3 regions of the Serratia sp. HNCC26DJ244 genome follow, and region 2 is predicted to be linked to each of the others. Evidence: predicted binding sites of a transcription regulator. Region 2 holds the regulator's gene; each other region holds the start of a gene.
The links. Region 2 encodes ArgR, which controls arginine synthesis, uptake and breakdown. Its sites were predicted from a motif close to ANTGAATAAAAATACANT; they were not measured.
Positions count from the first base shown of each region.

Region 1: a site for ArgR is predicted at 4,890-4,907, ahead of argA (amino-acid N-acetyltransferase). Genes of this name have one in related genera too.
Region 3: a site for ArgR is predicted at 6,222-6,239, ahead of argF (ornithine carbamoyltransferase). Genes of this name have one in related genera too.

Region 1 is NZ_JBXUGO010000015.1:36,087-43,550, forward strand. Features, by position in the region: gene recB (exodeoxyribonuclease V subunit beta) at 1-1,369, shown strand, start outside; gene recD (exodeoxyribonuclease V subunit alpha) at 1,366-3,219, shown strand; gene argA (amino-acid N-acetyltransferase) at 3,532-4,875, opposite strand; gene amiC (N-acetylmuramoyl-L-alanine amidase AmiC) at 5,210-6,466, shown strand; tRNA gene AC2A06_RS12900 (tRNA-Met) at 6,540-6,616, opposite strand; tRNA gene AC2A06_RS12905 (tRNA-Met) at 6,685-6,761, opposite strand; tRNA gene AC2A06_RS12910 (tRNA-Met) at 6,828-6,904, opposite strand; gene mltA (murein transglycosylase A) at 7,233-7,464, shown strand, end outside.
Region 2 is NZ_JBXUGO010000009.1:93,595-101,058, reverse strand. Features, by position in the region: gene ispB (octaprenyl diphosphate synthase) at 1-555, shown strand, start outside; gene AC2A06_RS09660 (DNA-binding protein) at 743-1,096, opposite strand; gene AC2A06_RS09655 (helix-turn-helix domain-containing protein) at 1,279-1,545, shown strand; gene mdh (malate dehydrogenase) at 1,613-2,551, opposite strand; gene argR (transcriptional regulator ArgR) at 3,014-3,484, shown strand; gene mpl (UDP-N-acetylmuramate:L-alanyl-gamma-D-glutamyl-meso-diaminopimelate ligase) at 3,630-5,009, opposite strand; gene fbp (class 1 fructose-bisphosphatase) at 5,180-6,184, shown strand; gene ppa (inorganic diphosphatase) at 6,399-6,926, shown strand; gene AC2A06_RS09625 (gamma-glutamylcyclotransferase family protein) at 6,980-7,324, opposite strand; gene tamB (autotransporter assembly complex protein TamB) at 7,328-7,464, opposite strand, start outside.
Region 3 is NZ_JBXUGO010000002.1:46,353-53,816, reverse strand. Features, by position in the region: gene AC2A06_RS01865 (ABC transporter ATP-binding protein) at 1-591, opposite strand, end outside; gene AC2A06_RS01860 (ABC transporter ATP-binding protein) at 578-1,414, opposite strand; gene AC2A06_RS01855 (ABC transporter permease) at 1,407-2,222, opposite strand; gene AC2A06_RS01850 (ABC transporter permease) at 2,230-3,279, opposite strand; gene AC2A06_RS01845 (ABC transporter substrate-binding protein) at 3,291-4,859, opposite strand; gene argF (ornithine carbamoyltransferase) at 5,178-6,200, opposite strand; gene rraB (ribonuclease E inhibitor RraB) at 6,360-6,782, shown strand; gene miaE (tRNA isopentenyl-2-thiomethyl-A-37 hydroxylase MiaE) at 6,842-7,464, shown strand, end outside.

The DNA.
Region 1 (7,464 bases), on a different contig from region 2:
GCTAGAGAGTGATCGGCATTTAGTTCAGGTGATGACTATCCATAAATCCAAAGGGTTGGAGTTCAATCTGGTGTGGCTGCCTTTTGTCGCCCATGCTCGCCAGCAACAACAAGGGCTATACCATGACCGCCAAACGTTTCAGGCGTTGCTGGACCTTAACGCCAATGAAGAGAGTCAGGCCTGGGCAGAAGAAGAACGTCTGGCCGAAGACTTGCGGTTACTGTATGTGGCGCTAACCCGTTCGGTTTATCACTGTAGCATCGGTCTCGCCCCACTCTTTCTGGGGATGCGTAAGAAACAAGGTGAGACGGATTTGCACCGTAGCGCCCTGGGTTATCTGTTACAGGCTGGGCAAGCGGGTGATGCCGACTACCTTAAAGCCTGTTTACAGCAGTTGTCAGCCAAGGAGATGGCCTTTGCATGGGTGGATACGCCAGATGAACATCTCTGGCAGCCACAACAGACTACGGTCACTGAGTTAGTCGCCAGGCAGTTCTCACGGCAATATCAAGATTCATGGCGTGTCACCAGCTATACCGGGTTGCAGCAGCATGGTTCGAGTCGCGTACTGGAGTTGTTACCGCGCCTGGATATTGAGGCTATTGGCGAGCAATCGGTAGAGAGTGTCACCACCCTGACCCCCCATACTTTTCCACGCGGCGCAGCACCCGGGACGTTTCTGCATAGTTTGTTTGAAGAATGGGATTTCACTCAACCGTTAGATCAAGCGTGGTTGCTGGAACAAGTGCAGAAACAGGGCGTAGAGCCGCATTGGTTACCGGTTTTGTATCACTGGATGCAAACGGTGCTCAATACGCCGCTTAATCACAGCGGGGTGATGCTTTCAGCGCTACCTGCTGGGGCCCGGCAGGCGGAGTTACAGTTTTATTTGCCGATTAATCGGCTGTTGCAGGCGAGCGAGTTGGATAAGCTGATAAAACGCTATGATGCGCTGTCTGCCCATTGCCCGGAACTCAATTTCCAACAGGTGCAAGGGATGCTGAAAGGCTTTATTGATTTGGTGTTCTGCTGGCAAGGGAAATACTACTTGCTGGATTACAAATCCAACTGGTTGGGCGATAACAGCGGCGCTTATACCCAGCAAGCCATGGAGCAGGCGATGGTTCAACACCGCTACGACCTGCAATATCAACTCTATACCTTGGCGCTGCATCGTTATTTGCGCCATCGTCTGGTGGATTACGATTATGAGCACCATTTCGGCGGGGTGATTTATCTATTTCTACGCGGCGTGGATAGCGAACAGGTTGGCAACGGTATCTTTACTTGCCGCCCGCCACTGGCGTTAGTCGAAGGGATGGATCGCCTGTTTAGTGGTGAACCCCTGGCCCTTGAGGTGGAGCAATGATCAATATCCTGAATCAGGCATTGGCGTTGGGGGTGTTGCGCCCGTTAGATGTGCAATTTGCCCAGGTGGTGGCCAGCGAAGATCAACCCGCACTGCTGCTGGCTGCCGCTTGCTTGAGTGCAGATGCCGGGGCAGGGCATGTCTGTTTGTTGCTCGAGCAACTGTTACCGGAAAATTTGTTCCATGGCCGTCAACCTGAGTTGGCATTGGCTGCCTGGCAAGCCTGTGGGCAACCGGATCTGGCTGGTTGGCAACAGTGCTTACTGGCAACGCCGGCAGTGAGTGATGGTAGTGCTGCGACCCCCATGGTGCTGCAACAACAACGGCTCTATTTGCAACGTATGTGGCAAAACGAGGGTGAGGTGGCGGCCTTTATCGGCAGTGAGAGTTCACCTCTGTTGATGGAGGAAGCGCCACTGCGCACCATCCTCGATCAACTGTTTGGCGAGACAACCGCTGAACCTGATTGGCAAAAAATTGCCGCAGCCGTTGCGGTGACACGGCGTATTGCGGTGATCTCTGGTGGACCAGGCACGGGGAAAACCACCACCGTCGCTAAATTGTTGGCGGCATTGGTCCAGTTGAACCACAGTGAGCACTTACGTATCCAGCTTGCGGCCCCGACGGGCAAAGCAGCGGCGCGCCTGACGGAGTCCTTAGGCCGTGCCAGTCAGCAGTTAAATTTAACCACGGAGCAGCGGGCATTATTCCCGACAGAGGCAGCAACGTTACACCGTTTGCTTGGCGCTCAGCCAAACAGCCAGCGGATGCGTTACCACCGGGGTAACCCACTGCATCTGGATGTATTGGTGGTGGATGAAGCCTCAATGGTGGACTTACCGATGATGGCGCGTTTAATTGCTGCTTTACCCGCTAATGCGCGGGTGATTTTCCTGGGGGATCGTGATCAGTTAGCGTCTGTAGAGGCGGGGGCGGTGCTGGGGGATATCTGTCAATTTGCCGAGCAGGGTTATAGTGAGAGTCGAGCTGAACAGTTGACGCGCTTGACCGGGTGCTCAATACCCCGGCAATGGGTGGGGGACGGGCCCTTGGTGCGTGATAGCCTGTGCTTACTGCGTAAGAGTTATCGGTTTGACGCCAACTCCGGTATTGGGCAGTTAGCGTTGGCGGTGAATGCCGGTGAGGCTAAGCGTGCTATGGCGGTGCTAAATAGCGGCTACGCCGATGTGTCTGCCTATCCATTGGTTGAAACTGAAGATTATCAACAGTTACTGGATACCTGTGTTGATGGTTATGGTGCTTATCTACGGCTGGTGGCTACCGGCGCCGGGGCTGCCACCATCCTGACCGCGTTCGGTGACTTTCAACTCTTGTGCGCGCTGAGAGACGGGCCATTTGGCGTTGCTGGGTTGAATCAACGTATTGAAAGCGGCTTGCAGCGAGTGGGGTTGATCCAGCGTAATGCGGCGGCAGGGCGTTGGTACCCAGGGCGTCCGGTGATGATTAGCCGAAACGATAGTGCCTTGGGCTTATTCAATGGCGATATTGGTATCGCTTTGCCCGATGAAGAAGGCAACCTGCGGGTTTATTTCCCATTACCGGATGGTTCAATTAAATCGGTGCAACCGAGCCGCTTGCCAGAGCACGAAACCGCCTATGCCATGACGGTACATAAATCCCAAGGCTCAGAGTTTGAACATACGGTACTGGTGTTACCCCCTGACTTTCTGCCGCTACTCACTCGCGAACTGCTGTATACCGCAATTACCCGTGCTCGTAAGCAGCTCTCGCTTTATGTTACCGATAAGGTGCTGATGGGGGCGATTCGCACTCCAACACAGCGCCGTAGTGGTTTGGCCGAACGGCTGCAATTGATGAGCAGTCCGTGATTTTGGTTAATGGTGAATTTGTTTGGATAAATTGCTTAGGAACCTGAGGGATCCCCATATATTTTCTGTCAACATTCTGTATTGAGACAAATTTAAGGTATAAAATTCAATATATTGTATTTTTGTGACAAATTTCGGTCGCCTTATGTTTTCCATACTATGAACTGATTGCGCCTGCGACCGAATCAGGGGCCAAAGGCGTGGCCCCTGATAACCCGCGCCTTTGCCAACTCAGGCGGTCGCTACGCGACAATTACTCGGCCCGTCCCTGGGCCTCGCCCCTGCAGCTTGAATGATGACGAGTATAAACAGTCAGAGATTCGCCAACAGGATTTTTGAGCGACGTTGGTAGTTGTACAACGCCTGTTTTTTCATCGGCAATACGTCTACTTCCGCCGGGGTGAAGCCCCGTTCCTGGAACCAGTGAATGCTGCGGGTCGTGAGCACAAACAGTTTCTGCAGCCCCATTTGACGCGCCTGGCTTTCTACCCGTTGCAGCAGCATTTCACCGCGTGATGAACTGCGGTAATCCGGGTGTACCGCAACACAGGCCATTTCACCGATCTTCTCTTCCGGGAAGGGGTAGAGTGCCGCACAGGCAATGGTCAGGTTATCCCGCTCGATAATGGTAAATTTGTCGATTTCCATCTCAAGTTGTTCCCGCGAGCGGCGTACCAGGATCCCTTGCTGCTCCAGTGGGCGGATAAGCTCCAGTATGCCGCCAATATCATTGATGGTCGCATTGCGTACCTGTTCGGCACTCTCCATCACTATCTGGGTGCCGATGCCATCCCGTGAGAATAGCTCTTGTAGCAAGGCTCCATCTTCCTGGTAGCTGATCAAATGGCAACGGCGTACACCGCTACTGCAGGCTTTGACTGCACCGCGCAGGAAACGTACCGTACCGGAGTAGTAATCGCCAGACTCTTCCAGTTGTTCAATGCGTTTTTGCGCATCGTTAGGGAACAATTCGGAGATAATATTCCCTTGCTTATCCGTCACCCCTTGTGAAGAGCAAAAGCCGATCATTTTTTCCGCCTGCAATTTGATCGCCAACTGTGTAGCGACTTCTTCGGAGGTCAGGTTAAAACTTTCGCCAGTGACTGATACCGCGACAGGGCCAATCAAGACAATGGCGTTGCTGTCTAACTGACGGTGGATGGCTTCCTGGTCAATGCGGCGGATACGGCCACTGTGGCAGTAATCTACGCCATCATCCACCCCCAACGGTTGGGCAATGACAAAGTTACCGCTGACGACATTGATATGCGCCCCTTGCAATGGGGTATTGTTGAGGCTCATTGAGAGCCGTGCCGTGATATCCAGTTGTAACAAGCCAGCAGCCTGTTTCACCAACTCTAAGGCTTGAGCGTCAGTCACACGGACATGTTTATGATAAATGGGCTCACAATGATGTAGGGCCAGATTGCTATCGATTTGTGGGCGTGCGCCATAGACCACCACCAGACGGATCCCCAAACTATGTAATAACCCAATATCATTGACGATACTGGTGAAGTTTTCATGCTCAATGGCTTCCCCACCGAGCATGATGACAAACGTTTTGCCACGGTGAGCGTTGATATAGGGAACTGAGTGACGGAATCCTTGGACCAGCTCTGTGCTACGTTCCTTCACGGCAAAACCTCTTTGCATATTTATACGGTATTTTTGTATTTTTATTCTTTTATGGCGTAAATGGCAAGAGGGAAATAATCTGAAACTGCCCGTTAGGTGAGTGATCTGGCGGTTGTTATTCAGGTTTTGGCGCATGTCTTTGCTTTACCTGCTTGAGAATAACGCGAATTATTCACCACAATAGATGAGTAAATTGAAAACCATTAAAGATGACAGGGTTGTCGAGATTAGTTAAAGTTTTGCAATTATGCTTGTTTTTCTATCGGTTATAGCAAATTTTATACGGGTTATAGATAAAAACCCTGTAGCTTGAAGAGTGACGGGTAAAAATTTTTACTATTGCTGGAGCCACATGCCTAACGCTAACCACCATCAGACTCGTCGTCGTCTTTTACAAGGAGTAGCCGCAACTTGGTTGCTGAGTGTGAGCCGCGTTGGCTTCGCTGCTGCTGCTTCGGTGATTGCGGTCCGCATCTGGCCCTCCTCGACCTATACCCGGGTAACGCTGGAATCTAATATTCCATTGAAGTATCAGCAGTTTGCATTGGCTAATCCAGAGCGAATCGTCATTGACGTGGAAGGGGTGCATCTTAACTCGGTGCTTAAAGGTATCGCCGGGCAGGTACGCAAGGAAGACCCTTATTTGAAACAGGTGCGAGTGGGTCAGTTCGATAAAGATACCGTCAGATTGGTACTAGAACTCAAGCAACGTGTAAGTTCACACCTGTTTACCCTGTCACCGGTTGCTGAGTATCGTAACCGCCTGGTTATGGATCTCTATCCTGCTAAAGCAAGCAGCGGTGAAGAGTACGACCCGTTGCTGGCATTACTGGAGGATTATAATAAAGGCGATGTGGAACGCACATTACCCGCCCCGGCACAAACCCCAGCGGTGGGTAAGGCAGGGCGTGACAGGCCTATTGTGATCATGCTGGATCCTGGTCACGGTGGAGAAGATCCTGGTGCTATTGGTAGAAATAAAACCCGCGAAAAAGACATTGTGTTGCAAATTGCCCGCCGGTTGAGCGCGCTGATCAAGCGTGAACCCAATATGCAAGTCTTTATGACACGCAATGAAGATGTGTTTATTCCATTGAAAGTGCGTGTGGCGAAAGCACGCAAGCAACGGGCAGATCTGTTTGTTTCGATCCATGCTGATGCTTTTTCCAACCATAGCGCTCGGGGATCTTCCGTTTTTGCCCTATCCACCAAAGGCGCTACCAGTAATACCGCCAAGTTTCTGGCACAAACACAGAACGCCGCCGATGATATTGGTGGGGTAAGCAAAAGTGGTGATCGCTATCTTGATCACACCATGTTTGATCTACTGCAGACGGCGACCATCAATGACAGCCTGAAATTTGGCCGGGAAGTGCTGACTCGTATGGGGAAAATTAACCGTTTGCACAAGAACCGGGTCGATCAGGCGGGGTTTGCTGTGCTCAAAGCACCGGATATTCCTTCCATTCTGGTGGAAACGGCATTTATCAGTAACCCGGAAGAGGAGCGTAAACTGCGCACCAGTCAGTTTCAGCAGCAGATAGCCCAATCTATTTTGGCCGGAATCAAAGCCTATTTTGCCAATGGTGGCGCGCAGGCACGTGGTTGAGTATCAAGGGGGAAGATAAATGATAGACACAAAAAAAACACCCGTTAAGGTGCTTGCTTGTACCACTCAAGATTGGTTGCGGAGGCCGGATTTGAACCGACGACCTTCGGGTTATGAGCCCGACGAGCTACCAGGCTGCTCCACCCCGCGTCCGTCTTGATGCTGATATTATCACTACAACATTACTATGGTTAACAACAAGTTGTTAGACAGTAAGTTGGTTGCGGAGGCCGGATTTGAACCGACGACCTTCGGGTTATGAGCCCGACGAGCTACCAGGCTGCTCCACCCCGCGTCCGTATAATACCTGTTTTTTCATCGAATCCAATCTTTTATCTGTAATTATTACCACAGTATTGATTGGTTGCGGAGGCCGGATTTGAACCGACGACCTTCGGGTTATGAGCCCGACGAGCTACCAGGCTGCTCCACCCCGCGTCCGATGGATGCGCACTATACTCTCCGCACACTTTGTTGCAAACTCTTTTTACAGATAATTCATCGAAAGCTATCTTTGTGCTGAATTAGTCCACAAATTGTCTTTTTTTTCGCCATTAACATTTGGCGGGAAATTTTTAGCGCGAGAGATTCCTTTATTAATAGCTGTTTGTTATCGTTCAGCCAGTTTTTCGGTGTGTTGCACGTCGCGGCGTAGTGATTAGCCAGTCTGCCGCGAAGCAAGCTCCAGAGGGAGCTAGGGCCGCCAACCGCGCTACACGAGAATGGTGACGGGTAGAAAGCAGATCAGTCTGAGAGAGCGAATATAATGAAAGAACGTTGGTGTAAGTACCTGCTGGGTGGGTTAGTGATTGCAGCACTGGCTGGTTGTTCGTCAAAGCCAACTGATCGTGGGCAACAGTATAAAGATGGCCATCTGGATCAATCGCTAGAGCTAGAGAGCCAGCCTAATGCCAGGGGGGTGCCGATCAACGGTAATGATTACTCTGTGCAACTGACAAAGATTCAATCTTCGGCCCCTTCGCTGTTTACCCGTAATA
Region 2 (7,464 bases):
AACGTGATTGCCGAAGGCGAAGTACTGCAATTGATGAATGTCAACGATCCCGACATCAGTGAAGAAAGCTATATGCGGGTCATTTATAGTAAGACGGCCCGTCTGTTTGAAGCAGCGGCGCAATCTTCCGCCATCCTCGCCAATGCTACCAAAGTCGAAGAACAGGCCTTACAGGACTATGGACGTTATCTTGGTACTGCGTTCCAATTAATTGATGACTTGCTCGATTACAGTGCGGATGGAACGACGCTAGGAAAAAATACCGGCGATGACCTGAGTGAAGGTAAGCCTACCTTGCCTTTGTTGCACGCTATGCATCATGGCAATGCAGAGCAATCAGCCATGATCCGCCAAGCCATTGAACAGGGGAATGGCCGTCATCTGCTGGAATCGGTTCTGGCAACCATGAGGATGTGCGGTTCTCTCACCTACACACGTCAACGAGCAGAAGAAGAAGCCGATAAAGCGATTACTGCACTGCAAGTATTGCCTGAATCACCATACCGAGACGCCTTGGAAGGATTAGCGCACCTTGCGGTGCAACGTGATTTTTAAGAAATCAGCATTTCCAAATACGCGAAGTCTATGTTGCAGGAAAAAGACGCCGTCTGTTTTGAACAGCGTGGCTCTCTTCGGGGCGGATCCGAATGAGGGCCGCGTAACATAGCCGATAACACCGCTGTTTGAATGGCGACGGATAGAGGCTCGCTTAGCGAGCTTGCTCGGCAAGTTGCAACTGTGGCTATTTATGTTTTTCCGCAATCCATGCCAGCAAGCTGTTCACTCCTTCACGCATCAAAAATGCCATGACCTCTCCCCGCTCCTTTTCTGAAAGGTGGTAATAGTATTCGATCCATACTGCCAGTGGGTCTTGGCGCTCTACGTCATAGATAGCGGGATCCTCACGTAATATCAGCAGGTTTCTGATGTCGGCAGGTAAACTGTCAACATGGTACTCCAGCGCTTTCCCCTGTACTCCTCTGCGGCGACGGCTAACCCAGCCTTCGCGCCTGGCCATTAGGTTGATTCCCTGTGTTGAGGAAGGTAATCCTGCAATGCCGACGAGTTCCTTGGCAGCAAACCACTCGTTTTTCATAACCATGACCCCAGATTTTCATGTAGTTACATTCAACTTTTAGAAACCAATAAGATATTTTTTAGAAACTTAATGGTATTCTGATTTCCGAATAAGCAATTCATGTTGCTTAAACAATTTATCCTGAACTGTTAGTTATACCACTAACAGAACTTTCTCTAATCAAAAAAAGGAATGTAAACATGAATTCACGGAATCTAGATTGGCATCCAGCAGACGTTATCGCGGCGCTGAAGAAAAGAGGTACCACATTGGCAGCAGTTTCACGCGAGGCTGGGCTGAGCTCGTCAACGTTAGCGAATGCACTTTCCCGCCCATGGCCAAAAGGAGAGTGGCTCATTGCCGAGGCCTTGAAGGTACATCCGGCAGAGATTTGGCCCAGTCGCTATTTTGATCCGCACACCCATCATCTGCTGGATCGGAAAAGTCGCATCAAATCATCTGGGTAATCATGAGAAGCAAAAAGCCGCCGGAACCTATTCCGGCGGCTTATATATTGTGAGCTGAACCAAGCAATCAGTTATTAATAAATTTTTCACCCAGCTCAATATCTTGGTGCAGGACGTCCAGCATGTCATTCAGCGCTTTTTGTTCAAAATCGCTCAGCAGTCCAATGTCTTTCCGTTCTGCAATGCCGTTGACGCCAAGCACTAGGGGTTGTGCAAAGAAACGTGCGTATTTGCCATCACCTTCAACATAGGCACATTCTACGATCCCCTTTTCACCACTCAAGGCGCGCACCAGCGAGAGGCCAAAACGTGCCGCAGCCTGCCCCATGGAGAGCGTAGCGGAGCCACCACCAGCCTTGGCTTCAACCACTTCGGTTCCCGCATTCTGAATGCGTTTGGTTAAATCTGCCACTTCCTGAGAACTAAAGCTGACGCCAGGGATCTGTGACAGTAGAGGCAGAATGGTGACACCGGAGTGGCCGCCAATCACTGCCACATTCAACTCTTCCGGTTGCTTACCTTTCAACTCTGCCACAAACGTATCAGAACGGATAACATCGAGCAAAGTTACCCCAAACAGCTTGTTTTTATCGTAAACACCGGCTTTTTTCATCACTTCAGCAGCAATAGCCACTGTGGTGTTGACCGGGTTGGTAATAATACCAATACAGGCTTTCGGGCAAGTTTTAGCCACTTGTTCCATCAGATTACGCACTATCCCTGCATTAACATTGAACAGATCGGAACGATCCATTCCAGGTTTACGCGCGACACCCGCTGATATCAACACCACATCGGCTCCCTGTAACGCAGGGGTGGCATCTTCACCACTGAAACCTTTAATTTTAACTGCCGTTGGGATATGGCTTAAGTCAACAGCAACGCCTGGTGTAACGGGTGCTATGTCGTAAAGAGAGAGTTCAGAACCTGAAGGAAGTTGGGTCTTGAGTAGAAGGGCGAGGGCTTGGCCAATACCACCAGCAGCACCGAGAACTGCAACTTTCATCCTATACTCCTTTTATTATCTTAAATATATAAACGCCGTGAATTCTTTGGCCCGGGACCTTAATTTATTACTCCTTTTAAAACAACCCATTAACAGTCTGTTTTAGATCTGGCGCAATAAAATGGTCTGCAGCGAGGCTATTTTAGATTAAATGCCCGATGCATTGAGGGCATAGCGCACAATAATCAAAAATAACATGCATTATTTTACAATTAAGTTAACCGCTGTTCACATTACACCCTTACGTAACATAATAACAACATCATTTTAATCATATTACTGCGCCCCCCTGACGTGTTGCTTCTCATTGGAACAGCCTATTCATGAGATAAATATCTTACTAAGGTTGCCTCCTTTCTTCGTCCTCGGTGTATTACTGTTGGTCACCACTACATCAAGTTTGCATAAAAATTCATTTATATGCATAATCAAAACGTCTCCCTCCACATTTCACGGTGTAAAATGCGTAATCCTGCAAAACAGGAAGACCTGACCAAAGCGTTTAAAGCGTTATTGAAAGAAGAAAAGTTCAGTTCACAAGGTGAAATCGTTTTAGCGCTGCAGGAAGAAGGCTTCGAGAATATTAACCAGTCAAAAGTGTCCCGTATGTTAACCAAGTTCGGGGCTGTGCGTACACGTAATGCAAAAATGGAAATGGTGTACTGCCTACCTGCTGAACTCGGTGTCCCCACCACCACCAGTCCGCTAAAAAACCTGGTGCTGGATATCGACCATAATGATGCCATGGTAGTGATTCGTACCAGTCCAGGCGCGGCACAATTGATTGCTCGTTTGTTAGATTCACTGGGGAAAGCAGAAGGGATTCTGGGAACCATTGCAGGTGACGACACTATTTTTATCACCCCAGCCAGCACCTTTACGGCACTTCAGCTCCATGAGGCCATTTTGATGCTGTTCGAGCAGGAGCTTTAGTGCACCCGTCGCCATTCAAACTGCAGGGTTGTTGGTTTCATGACGCGCCCCATCCTTGGGGCTAGACCGAACCCGATCAACACAAGTGTTTTATCAACCCTGTTTTGTCAAACCACCGGGCTATTTTGAGTGTCCATCGATAAAATCAGTCGTTCTCTTGTGACTCTGCTTTATTAGCCAGCGCCGATAACAGTTTGTCATGAATACCGCCAAAGCCGCCATTGCTCATCACCAAAATATGGTCACCTGGCTGCGCCGTTTTGATGATCATCTCCAGCAACGTATCAAGGTCAGCACTCCAATGCGCTGGCTGCACACAGGCCTCTGCCACCTCTGCGATTTGCCATGGAATATGATGAGGCTGAAACAGGAACACTTCATCAGCACGCCCTAAAGAAGGTGCCAGGTCATTTTTGCTGATCCCCATCTTCATGGTGTTTGAACGGGGTTCCAGTACGGCAAGAATACGTGCCGTTCCGCCCACTTTGCCACGCAAAGCCGCCAACGTGGCCAGAATAGCCGTTGGATGATGAGCAAAGTCATCATAAACCGTGACACCAGCCGCCTCTCCACGCAACTCCAAACGACGGCGGGCATTAATAAAATCACCCAACGCCTGGCAAGCATCAGCCGGTTGCACACCAATATGGCGCGTAGCAGCAATCGCCATCAGACCATTATGCATGTTGTGCTCACCCACCAACGACCAGTTAACCTCTCCCACTTTCTCGCCATCGAGGTATACCGCGTAGTGGCTAGCATCCGCTGTCAGCTTCTGCGCACGCCAACTTCCTTCATCGCCGACCCACTCCTGTTCACTCCAACAGCCCATCGCCATCACTTGTTTCAGCTGTGTGTCGTTCTCCGGCAGAATAATTTTGCCCTTGCCCGGCACCAATCGCACCAGATGGTGGAACTGTTTCTGGATCGCTTTCAGATCATCAAAGATATCCGCATGGTCGAACTCAAGGTTGTTCATGATCAGCGTTCGTGGGCTGTAGTGGACAAACTTGGAACGCTTATCGAAGAAGGCACAATCGTATTCATCAGCTTCAATAACAAAGAACGGGCTACCACCGAGGCGCGCAGAAACATCAAAATTACCCGGCACACCCCCAATCACAAAACCCGGCTGGTAACCACAAGCTTCCAGGATCCAGGTTGCCATCCCAGCGGTGGTGGTTTTACCGTGTGTACCTGCCACAGCCAACACCCAGCGATCACGCAATACATGATCATGTAACCACTGAGGGCCCGACACATAAGGGATACCCTGTTCCAATACCGCTTCCACACAGGGATTACCTCGACTCATCGCATTGCCGATGATCACCAAATCGGGTACTGGTATCAATTGAGCGGGGTCATACCCTTGTATCAGGTCAATTCCCTGGTTTTCCAGCAAGGTGCTCATTGGCGGATAAACGTTCGCATCTGAACCTGTCACGTCATGTCCAAGGGAACGAGCCAACATCGCCAGCCCGCCCATAAAGGTGCCACAGATCCCAAGAATATGTATGCGCATTAGCTTTCTCATTTAAGTGCATCGATTTAGTACTTATTCTAACCTTCAAAATCGCACAGAAGAAACGGATTTGCCTATGAATAATGGGTCACTTTGGACTACACTGCTAGCGAAAATGTTAGCAGTGAGCTAACAGGCCGCTATCCATCCGTAACCTCTGGGATTGTGTTATGAAAACGTTAGGCGAATTTATCGTCGAGAAACAACACGACTTCTCTCACGCCACTGGCGAACTATCTGCATTACTTTCCGCCATTAAGCTGGGTGCAAAAATCATTCACCGTGATATCAACAAAGCCGGTTTGGTTGATATTCTGGGAACCAATGGTATTTCAAACGTACAGGGTGAAGCTCAGATGAAGCTAGACCTGTTCGCCAATGAAAAACTCAAAGCCGCATTGAAGGCTCGCGGCGAAGTTGCGGGTATCGCTTCAGAAGAAGAGGACGAGATTGTTATTTTCGAAGGCGAACGCGCTGAAAATGCCAAATACGTCGTGTTGATGGATCCATTGGATGGCTCATCCAATATTGATGTCAACGTCTCAGTCGGAACCATATTCTCCATCTATCGCCGTATCACGCCATTGGGTATTCCCGTCACTGAGGCTGATTTCCTGCAACCGGGTAGCGCGCAGGTTGCTGCTGGTTACGTGGTGTATGGTTCATCCACCATGTTGGTTTATACCACTGGCTATGGCGTACATGCCTTTACCTATGATCCCTCTCTGGGGGTGTTCTGCCTCTCTCACGAGAAAGTCCACTTCCCAGAAACCGCCTGTATGTACTCCATCAACGAAGGTAATTACATCAAATTCCCTCTTGGAGTAAAAAAATACATTAAATACTGCCAGGAACAGGATGAGGCCACTCGGCGTCCTTATACGTCGCGCTATATCGGCTCATTAGTGGCTGACTTCCACCGCAACCTGCTGAAAGGCGGCATCTACATTTATCCAAGCACCGCCAGTCACCCAACCGGCAAACTCCGCTTGCTGTATGAATGCAACCCGATGGCCTTTCTGGCAGAACAGGCGGGCGGAAAAGCCACTGATGGTAAAAAACGCATTCTGGACATTGTGCCGGAACAATTACACCAGCGTGTGCCGTTCTTCGTCGGCACCAAGTCAATGGTGGAAGAAGCAGAGCGTTTTATTGCTGAGTTTCCTGACGAATAACCCCTACCGCCATCAATATTCCCCCCCTCAGCTGCAGGGGGGGAAGGTCTAGGGACGGACCTAATACCCAGTTCAATCCCCCTAGAGCTTGATTAACTAAGACGATGCTTGATCACTGAATCCCTGGGTTCAGTGATGAAAAGGGCAGGAAATCATAAAAGAGTCCGCTATAATAGCGCGCACTCCCTTTCTGGTTTGATTAAAGGAAACCGACATGAGCTTGAATCTGGTCCCCGCTGGCAAAGACCTGCCAGAAGATATTTATGTAGTTATCGAAATCCCGGCTAACGCTGACCCGATCAAATATGAAATCGACAAGGAAACCGGCGCGCTGTTTGTTGACCGTTTCATGTCCACCGCCATGTTCTATCCCTGCAACTATGGCTATATCAACCATACTTTGTCACTGGATGGTGACCCAGTTGATGTGTTGGTACCGACACCTTACCCACTGCAACCCGGTTCTGTGATCCGTTGCCGTCCGGTAGGGGTGTTAAAAATGACCGATGAAGCCGGTGAAGATGCGAAGCTGGTCGCTGTACCACACAGCAAACTGACCAAAGAGTACGATCATGTGAAAGACGTGAACGACCTGCCAGAACTGCTGAAAGCACAGATTACCCACTTCTTTGAGCATTACAAAGATCTGGAAAAAGGCAAATGGGTGAAAGTAGAAGGTTGGGACGACGCCACTGCCGCTAAAGCTGAAATCATCGCCTCTTTCGAACGCGCCAAGAAATAATTCACCGCGCTTTGAAGATCACGACACCGCTCATCGAGCGGTGTCTTTTTTTGCTACTCATCAAGACGCGTTAACCAGTCACCGCTGTCAATCCGCGGAAACCCCTCAACACTGTGCTTATATAGGTAGATCCATGCACTACCATAAGGTGTTTGAATCAGTTCGCGCTGATAATCCTTGGTATTGCTTTTCAACTCATCCAACTCAGCCAAAATTGACGAGTTAATACGATACACCTCACAGTGTATTGTCCCCTCTCCAGGGATCGCCGCCGGGTAGTGGCCCAGATTATAAATCTGATAGCCCTCTAACTCATGTTCACCCAGCCATTGGGCATTGGTCATCCAATGGCTGTTTCCCTGCTTGCGTCGTAAACTGCCATAAACAATTATTCGCATAGCTCAAAACTCAAACTGATAAAGCACATCCAGTGCTTGGGCAAGACCAGATACCGCTTCCAGATACAATCTGGGCATCAAACGGTATCGCAACGTTAGCGTGGCCAATGAATCAAATATCCCCACCCCATATTTTACTT
Region 3 (7,464 bases), on a different contig from region 2:
GAGGTAGGTCATACCATGTTCCCGTTTCAATTGATTGAGCAGGTTGAGGATCTCCGCCTGTACCGACATATCTAACGCCGAAGTGGGTTCATCTAACAATAACAGTTTTGGGCGTAACAGCAGAGCACGGGCGATAGCCACGCGCTGGCGTTGGCCACCAGAGAGTTGATGTGGGTAGCGCTCTGCCATCGCCGCACTCAACCCTACCTGCAATAACGCTTCACTGATCCGTGCCGGAATATGCTTTTCACCATGGATCTTGAGCGGCTCCCCTAACGTGCGGGCAATTTTGTGTTGCGGGTGCAATGATGCATAAGGGTCCTGAAACACCATTTGTACATCACGACGCAACCGCCCAGAAAAACGCTGCAATGGCTGAATAACCTGGTCGAACAAGCGCACTTCACCGTGCCAATCACGTTGTAGCCCGGCCAACACACGCAACACCGTGGATTTTCCGCAGCCAGAAGCGCCAATCAAGCTAAAGGTTTCCCCGGCTTCAACGCTAAAACTCACCGACTCGACCGCAACTTTATGACCAAACGCCTGCGGAAAACTGACTTGTAGGTTCTCAATCTCAATCAGTGCCATATTCGCTCCGGGCAAAGTCGATACTACGATCCAATACCGGTAAATCATGGCCGTAAGTCGCGGCACTGGGGCGACAGGCCCACAATGTACGCGTGTACGGATGTGTCGCCAGCGGCAGGTTGGCCGCGATCCCCTGATCCACCAACCGGCCTTGGTACATCACCAACACTCGGTCACAACGTGCCGCCACCAGCGACAAATCGTGGCTGATCAGCAACAGCCCCATATTACGTCTGGTAGCCTGTTCAACAATCAGATCCAGGATCTGCTCGCGCAACCGGGCATCCAACGCCGAAGTCGGCTCATCTGCAATCAGCAGTTGCGGATCGTTAACCAACGCAATCGCCAACATCGCACGCTGCCCCATCCCACCTGAAAGCTGAGCGGGATAACTGTGATAAGCACTCTCTGGTAAACCCACCGCCGCCAGCGAGTTCAACACCCGCTCATAGCGATCAGCCCGGGACAGGGCATTATGCAGGATGAGAGACTCGGTAATCTGTTTGCCAATTTTGCGTACCGGGTTCAAGGCATAGCGCGGGTCTTGCAGCACCATGGCAATTTCTGCGCCACGTATCTGGCTCCATTGGCGCGGTGGTAACGTCAGCAGATCGGTCTGGCAGTAGCTCAGCCTATCTGCCGTCACAATTCCGGGTTTACGCACCAAGCCCATCAGCGCTCGGGCGGTCATTGATTTACCTGACCCAGACTCGCCAACCAACGCGACTTTTTCACGCCCAATGTGCATAGAGAGGTTATCCACCACCTGATGACCATTAAACGCAATACTCAGATTATGTGCTGATATCAAAGGCTCAGTCATGATGCGGATCCAGTAAGTCACGTAGGCCATCGCCCAACAGGTTAAATGCCAGGCTGCTTACCAGGATCGCGCAACCGGGGATCGCCGCGATCCACCATTGATCAAAAATAACGGGCATCCCTTCTGCCACCATCGAGCCCCACTCGGCCATCGGTGGGCGCGCGCCCAAGCCCAGAAACCCCAAGCCGGCCGCCGCCAGAATGACCCCGGCCAGATCCAGTGCTAACCGGACAATGGCAGAGGGCAGGCACATTGGCAAAATATGACCCCACAACAGGCGGGGACCACGAATCCCCATCATCTCAGCCGCAGCCAGATAGTCGCTGCGCCGCAATAATTGGATCTCGCTTCGTGCCTGGCGGGCATAGGCAGGCCAGGTAGTGAGCGCCAGTGCCAATGCGCCGTTAACCAAACCAGGCCCGAGCATGGCGACAAAGGCAAAAGCCAGAATCAGCCGTGGCATCGACATGGTGATATCGGTAAAACGCATCAATACGCGCTCCAACCAACCCCCATAGTAACCAGAAAGCACGCCCACCAGCAGGCCAAGGGGCAGCGTGATCACCGTGACCAGTAATACCAACCCCAACATCGGGCGGGTACCGTAGATCAGGCGGGAAAGCACATCACGGCCATAACTGTCGGTACCTAGCCAGTGACCGGATCCCGGCGGCAACAAACGGTTAGCGGCCTGTTGCCAGTTGGGATCAACCGGTGCCAACCAAGGCGCAAATAGCGCAATCAGTAGCAGTAAGAGCAGGATAACCGTACCACAGGTGGCAGACGGTGAACGTTTAAGTAATGTCATCGCCATCTCAACCTACCCTGGGATCAAGCAAACGCACCAGTAGATCGGTGAGATTATTAATAATGACAAAGCATAAACCGATCAGCAGTGTCCCCCCCATGATGGTCGTGGTGTCACCCGCTAACAGCGCAATCGTCAGGTAACGGCCAATGCCGGGCCAGGAAAACACCGTTTCAGTCAGCACGGCACCTTCCAACATTCCGGTGTAAGCCAGCGCAATCACCGTTAGCAGTGTGCCACTGATATTGGGCAACACGTGGTGGAACATAATACGCATCTCGCTGGCGCCTTTGGCACGGGCCAGTGTCACATACTCTTTATTCAGCTCACTCAGGCAGGCGGAACGGGTCAAACGGGTGATACTGGCCAGCGAGTAATACCCTAACAAACAGACCGGTAACACCAAATGTGCCAGTGCATTGCGTAATGCCCCCATATCGCCGGAAAGCCAGGTGTCGATCAGCGCAAAACCGGTCTTGGCCTCGACACTGTATTGGTAAATATCATCCAGCCGCCCGGGCCCAGGGCTCCATTGCAACTTGGCGTAGAACAGTAACAACATCAGCAAACCCAACCAGAAGATAGGCACCGAGTTACCCAACAAGGTCATCAAGCGCACAGTAATATCCAGCTTGCTACCGACAAAACGTGCACACAACACGCCCAACAGCACCCCTAAGGTCGCACCGACCACCAGCGACAAGGTGGCGAGTTCCAAGGTTGCAGGGAACACGCGCAGCAATTCCTGCAACACGGGTTGCCCCGTAGCACTGACATTACCCAGATCACCCTGGGCGAGCCGCTGTAGATAGTGCCAAAACTGCACCGGTAAAGAGCGATCGAGGCCAAGCTGGTGTTTAACCTGCTCATAAGTTGCAGCGCTGGCATGATCACCAACAATCTGCAAGACCCGATCAACCGGCGACAACGCAGAAAGCAGAAAGGTAATCAATAATAGGCCGAACAGGGTCAGTACCAGTGTGAACAGACCCTGCGACAATCCCTTAAGACGACGCCGGGCAATATTTCCCGGCGTGAATTTTATCCCTACCGACATGGTTATCCTGATTATTTACTAACACGGTCATAATAGACCATATCTGCATTTAGTCCTTGTTGATAGCCTTTCACGTTATCACGCAGCACCACCTGCGTTTTAGCCTGATCGATAAACACATAGGGCGAACTTTGCTGTAACGCCTGCTGCAGGGCAGTATAACGTGCCGCACGCTTAGCCGGATCAGCCTCTGCCACCGCTTCCAGCGTCTGTTTATTCAGCTCAGGGATCTGCCAGCCATTGAGCCCGGCGACGGTGCTGCTTTTGCCATCGTTATACGCGAAGGTGCTGGCATTGGAATGGGCATCGAAATAATCGGGGATCCACAGACGGATTGCCGCTTGATGCTGTTTGGCACGGACACGAGCATAGACCTGGCTGCCCGCCGCAGGCAATAGCTCAAGTTTCACCCCACCTTGGGCAAAACTGGCCTGCAGCGACTGAGCAATGGTGATAAACGGAGGCTTATTTTCTACATCCAGGGTCAGAGTCGCATTGGTGATGCCGGCTTTTTCCAAGATAGCCTTGGCTTTGGCCGGATCAAAACTGAAGGGCTTATCTTCCAATGCCCCTGGCAGGCCCACAGGCAGGAAGCTTTGGTGAATAAAATATTGCCCTTTTAGCAGATCCTGGGTGATGCCTTGATAATCCACCAAATAGCGTGCGGCCTCCCAGAAAGCCGGGTTGTTCAACAGCGGGTTGGCCCGGTTGGCGGTATTAAACACCAAATAGTTCTGTTCAGCCGACGGAATTTCCAACACTTGCACGCCAGGCTGGTTTTTCAACGCACTGGTCTGGTCTGGGCCCAGCTCGCGAGCGATGTCAGCATCCCCTTGTTGGATCAACAGACGGCGCGCACTCGGGTCAGACACATTCTTGATAATGATGTTCTGGAGTAACGGCTTATCACCGGGAGAAGTAAGGTTGGCATCCAGCACAATGGCTTGATGAGGCTGATAAACGCGCATTTTAAACGGGCCGCTGCCCGCAGAGTGCAACTTCAGCCAAGTATTACCGAGATCATCCCCTTTCACATTGGCTTGCACCACTTTGCTATCGACAATGGAGGCAATGGGGGTAGAGAGAATATTCAACGCGACCGCCGGGCTGACATCCGCCGTCCAACTCAGTTGCACGGTATGATCATCAACCTTCTTCAATTGTTGTTCAATATTCTCGGGCTGCCAACCGAGCACATTGAGGATAAACGCCGGTGATTTATTCATTTTCACCGCGCGGGTATAAGAGAAAATGACATCATCCGCCGTCAATGGGTTGCCCGAAGAGAAAGTGGCCTGCGGACGCAGTTTGATGGTTAAGGTTTTAGCCGCCGCATCATCCTGCCAGCTTTCTGCCAATACGGGGATCACCTTGGCCGGGTTATCACGATCAGCTTGCACTAAACGCTGATAGAGACTGGGTACGGTTTGGATACTGGACAGTTCATTGGCTTCTGCCGGATCCAAGCTAACGATATCCTCTAATGACTGCACCACCACCAACGTATTCGGTGGCGTAGCGGCCCATGCAGTGCTGGAGAGAGCAGCAAGAATAAAAAGCGACAATACTTTATTTTTCATGAAAATATTCCTTTATCCCTGTCCGTAATTCAAGCTGCGCAGGGGGAATGGCAACTTAAATGAACTTGGGTCACTTTGACTCGAACATTAAACCGAAAATGAGCAATTAGCATTTGTTTTTGTACGGTATTTTCACCGTCAGGGGGTCACGGTAGAACGTTGCACAGCCGCAAGCAAAGGTTAATCTGTTATTTCATATAGCCAAAAGAACTATAGCCAGATTCAATCAATTTGGTGGGTAAAGTGCGCAGGTTTATTAAAGAGAATATCGGGGAGGGCTAGCCTATAGGGGCAGGTTTTGCCCCTATACTCATTAATTTACTGGGCGTTACTACTTAATGTCGCGACCATCACCGCCTTGATGGTATGCAGGCGATTTTCTGCCTGATCAAATACCACACTATGCGGGGACTCAAACACCTCGTTAGTCACTTCCATGCCCCCAGACAAGCCATACTGTTGCGCCATCTGTTTACCCAAGGTGGTTTGGTCATCGTGAAAGGCTGGTAGGCAATGGAGAAATTTCACCTGTGGGTTACCGGTCAGTTTAACCATCGCCATATTCACCTGATAAGGCAGCAACTGGGCAATTCGTTCCTGCCAGACCTCTTTGGGCTCACCCATAGAAACCCAAACGTCGGTATAGAGGAAGTCGGCACCTTGTACCCCTTCGGCAACATTCTCTGTCAGGGTAATTTTCCCGCCGGTCTGCTGCGCCAGCGCCTGACATTCAGCCACCAGTTGCGCCTGTGGCCAGCAGGCCTTCGGTGCCACCAAACGCAGATCCAACCCCACCAGAGCCGCTGCTTCCAGCAGCGTATTACCCATATTGTTATGGGCATCCCCCATATAGGCCAGTTTCATTTCACTCAAGTTCTTACCCGGCAGATGCTCAATCATGGTCAGTAAATCCGCCAGCAACTGGGTCGGGTGGAACTCGTTAGTCAGGCCATTCCATACCGGTACCCCGGCATATTCTGCCAGTGTGTCCACCAGATGCTGACCAAAACCACGATATTGAATACCGTCGTACAGGCGGCCAAGGACACGCGCCGTGTCTTTCATTGATTCTTTATGGCCGATTTGACTACCGCTTGGGCCAAGATAGGTGACCTGAGCCCCTTGGTCGAATGCGGCAACTTCGAAAGAGCATCGGGTACGGGTTGAGTCTTTTTCGAAGATGAGCGCAATGTTTTTACCCTGAAGATGTTGCGTTTCCTGGCCTTGCTTCTTGGCCTGCTTCAAGTTAGCCGCCAGTTGCAGCAGGGACTGGATCTCACTGGGGGTAAAATCCATTAACCTCAAAAAGTGCCGATTATAGAACGGGTTCATTTGGCTCATCTCCATCTATCCTTATTTTTGTTTGAATTAAAATTCACAATATATGAATGAATATTCAAATTCAACCCTGATAAAGAAATCTTTTATCTTTACCATGGCAGCAGTGGCAACGGTATGTGAAAATAGAAGAGATAAAGCCATTTTATTGAGGATAGAGACATGGCAAACCGTGAACTGCTGGAAGAACAACGCGAAGAAACCCGCCTGATCATCGAAGAACTGCTGGAAGACGGCAGTGATCCGGATGCGCTCTACACCATTGAGCACCATTTCTCTGCTGAAAAGTTTGAAGTTTTGGAACAAGCGGCCGTTGAAGCTTTTAAACTGGGTTACGAAGTGACCGACGCTGAAGAGCTGGAAGTGGAAGATGGCAACCTGGTTATGTGCTGTGATGTGATCAGTGAAGTTGCCCTGAATGCCGAATTGATCGACAGTCAGGTAGAACAATTGATCACCCTGGCAGAAAAACATGGTGTCCACTACGACGGTTGGGGCACCTATTATGAAGACCCTAATGGTGAAGAGGGTGATGACGAAGACGGCGACTTTATTGACGAAGACGACGACGGCAAACGCCATTAATTAATAATTAAATATGACGGGCCGTTAGATAGCTACCGGCCCGGTTACCACTGGATACCATGAACACCGCATCACTCTTATCCCCTATTCTCAACTTCCTGCACTGTGAAACACCAGATAGCTGGATAGCGATTGCACGCCGCTCTGAAAACTTGCCACTGCTACTGACCGACCACCTGGTTTGTGAGCTAAAAGCCGCGCAAACCGGTATGTGGCTGATCCGCCGCTATGTAGCCGATAAACAGAGCGGTGAGGCTTTGCTGGCTCTGCTTAAGCCCTATGAGGCGTTTGTGCATGAAGAGCAACAGGTGCCGGAAGTCCTGTTCCAGCAAAGTACGCTCACCAAAAAGATCTTGCCGAAAAACGACACCGCCTATGGCGCTGATTTGCTGGAAAAGATGGTCTTACTGATTAAAGAAGAACTTCATCATTTCTCGCAAGTGTTGGAAATCATGCGGATACGGCAGATCCCGTATAAAAAGATCACCGCCAGCCGCTATGCCAAAGGGATGATCCGCGAGGTACGTACCCATGACCCGGCCACCTTGATCGATAAACTGATCTGCGGGGCTTATATCGAAGCGCGATCCTGTGAGCGTTTTGCCAAACTGGCGCCGTTTCTGGATGATGAATTGAACCGGTTCTATGTTTCGCTACTACGCTCTGAGGCGCGCCATTATCA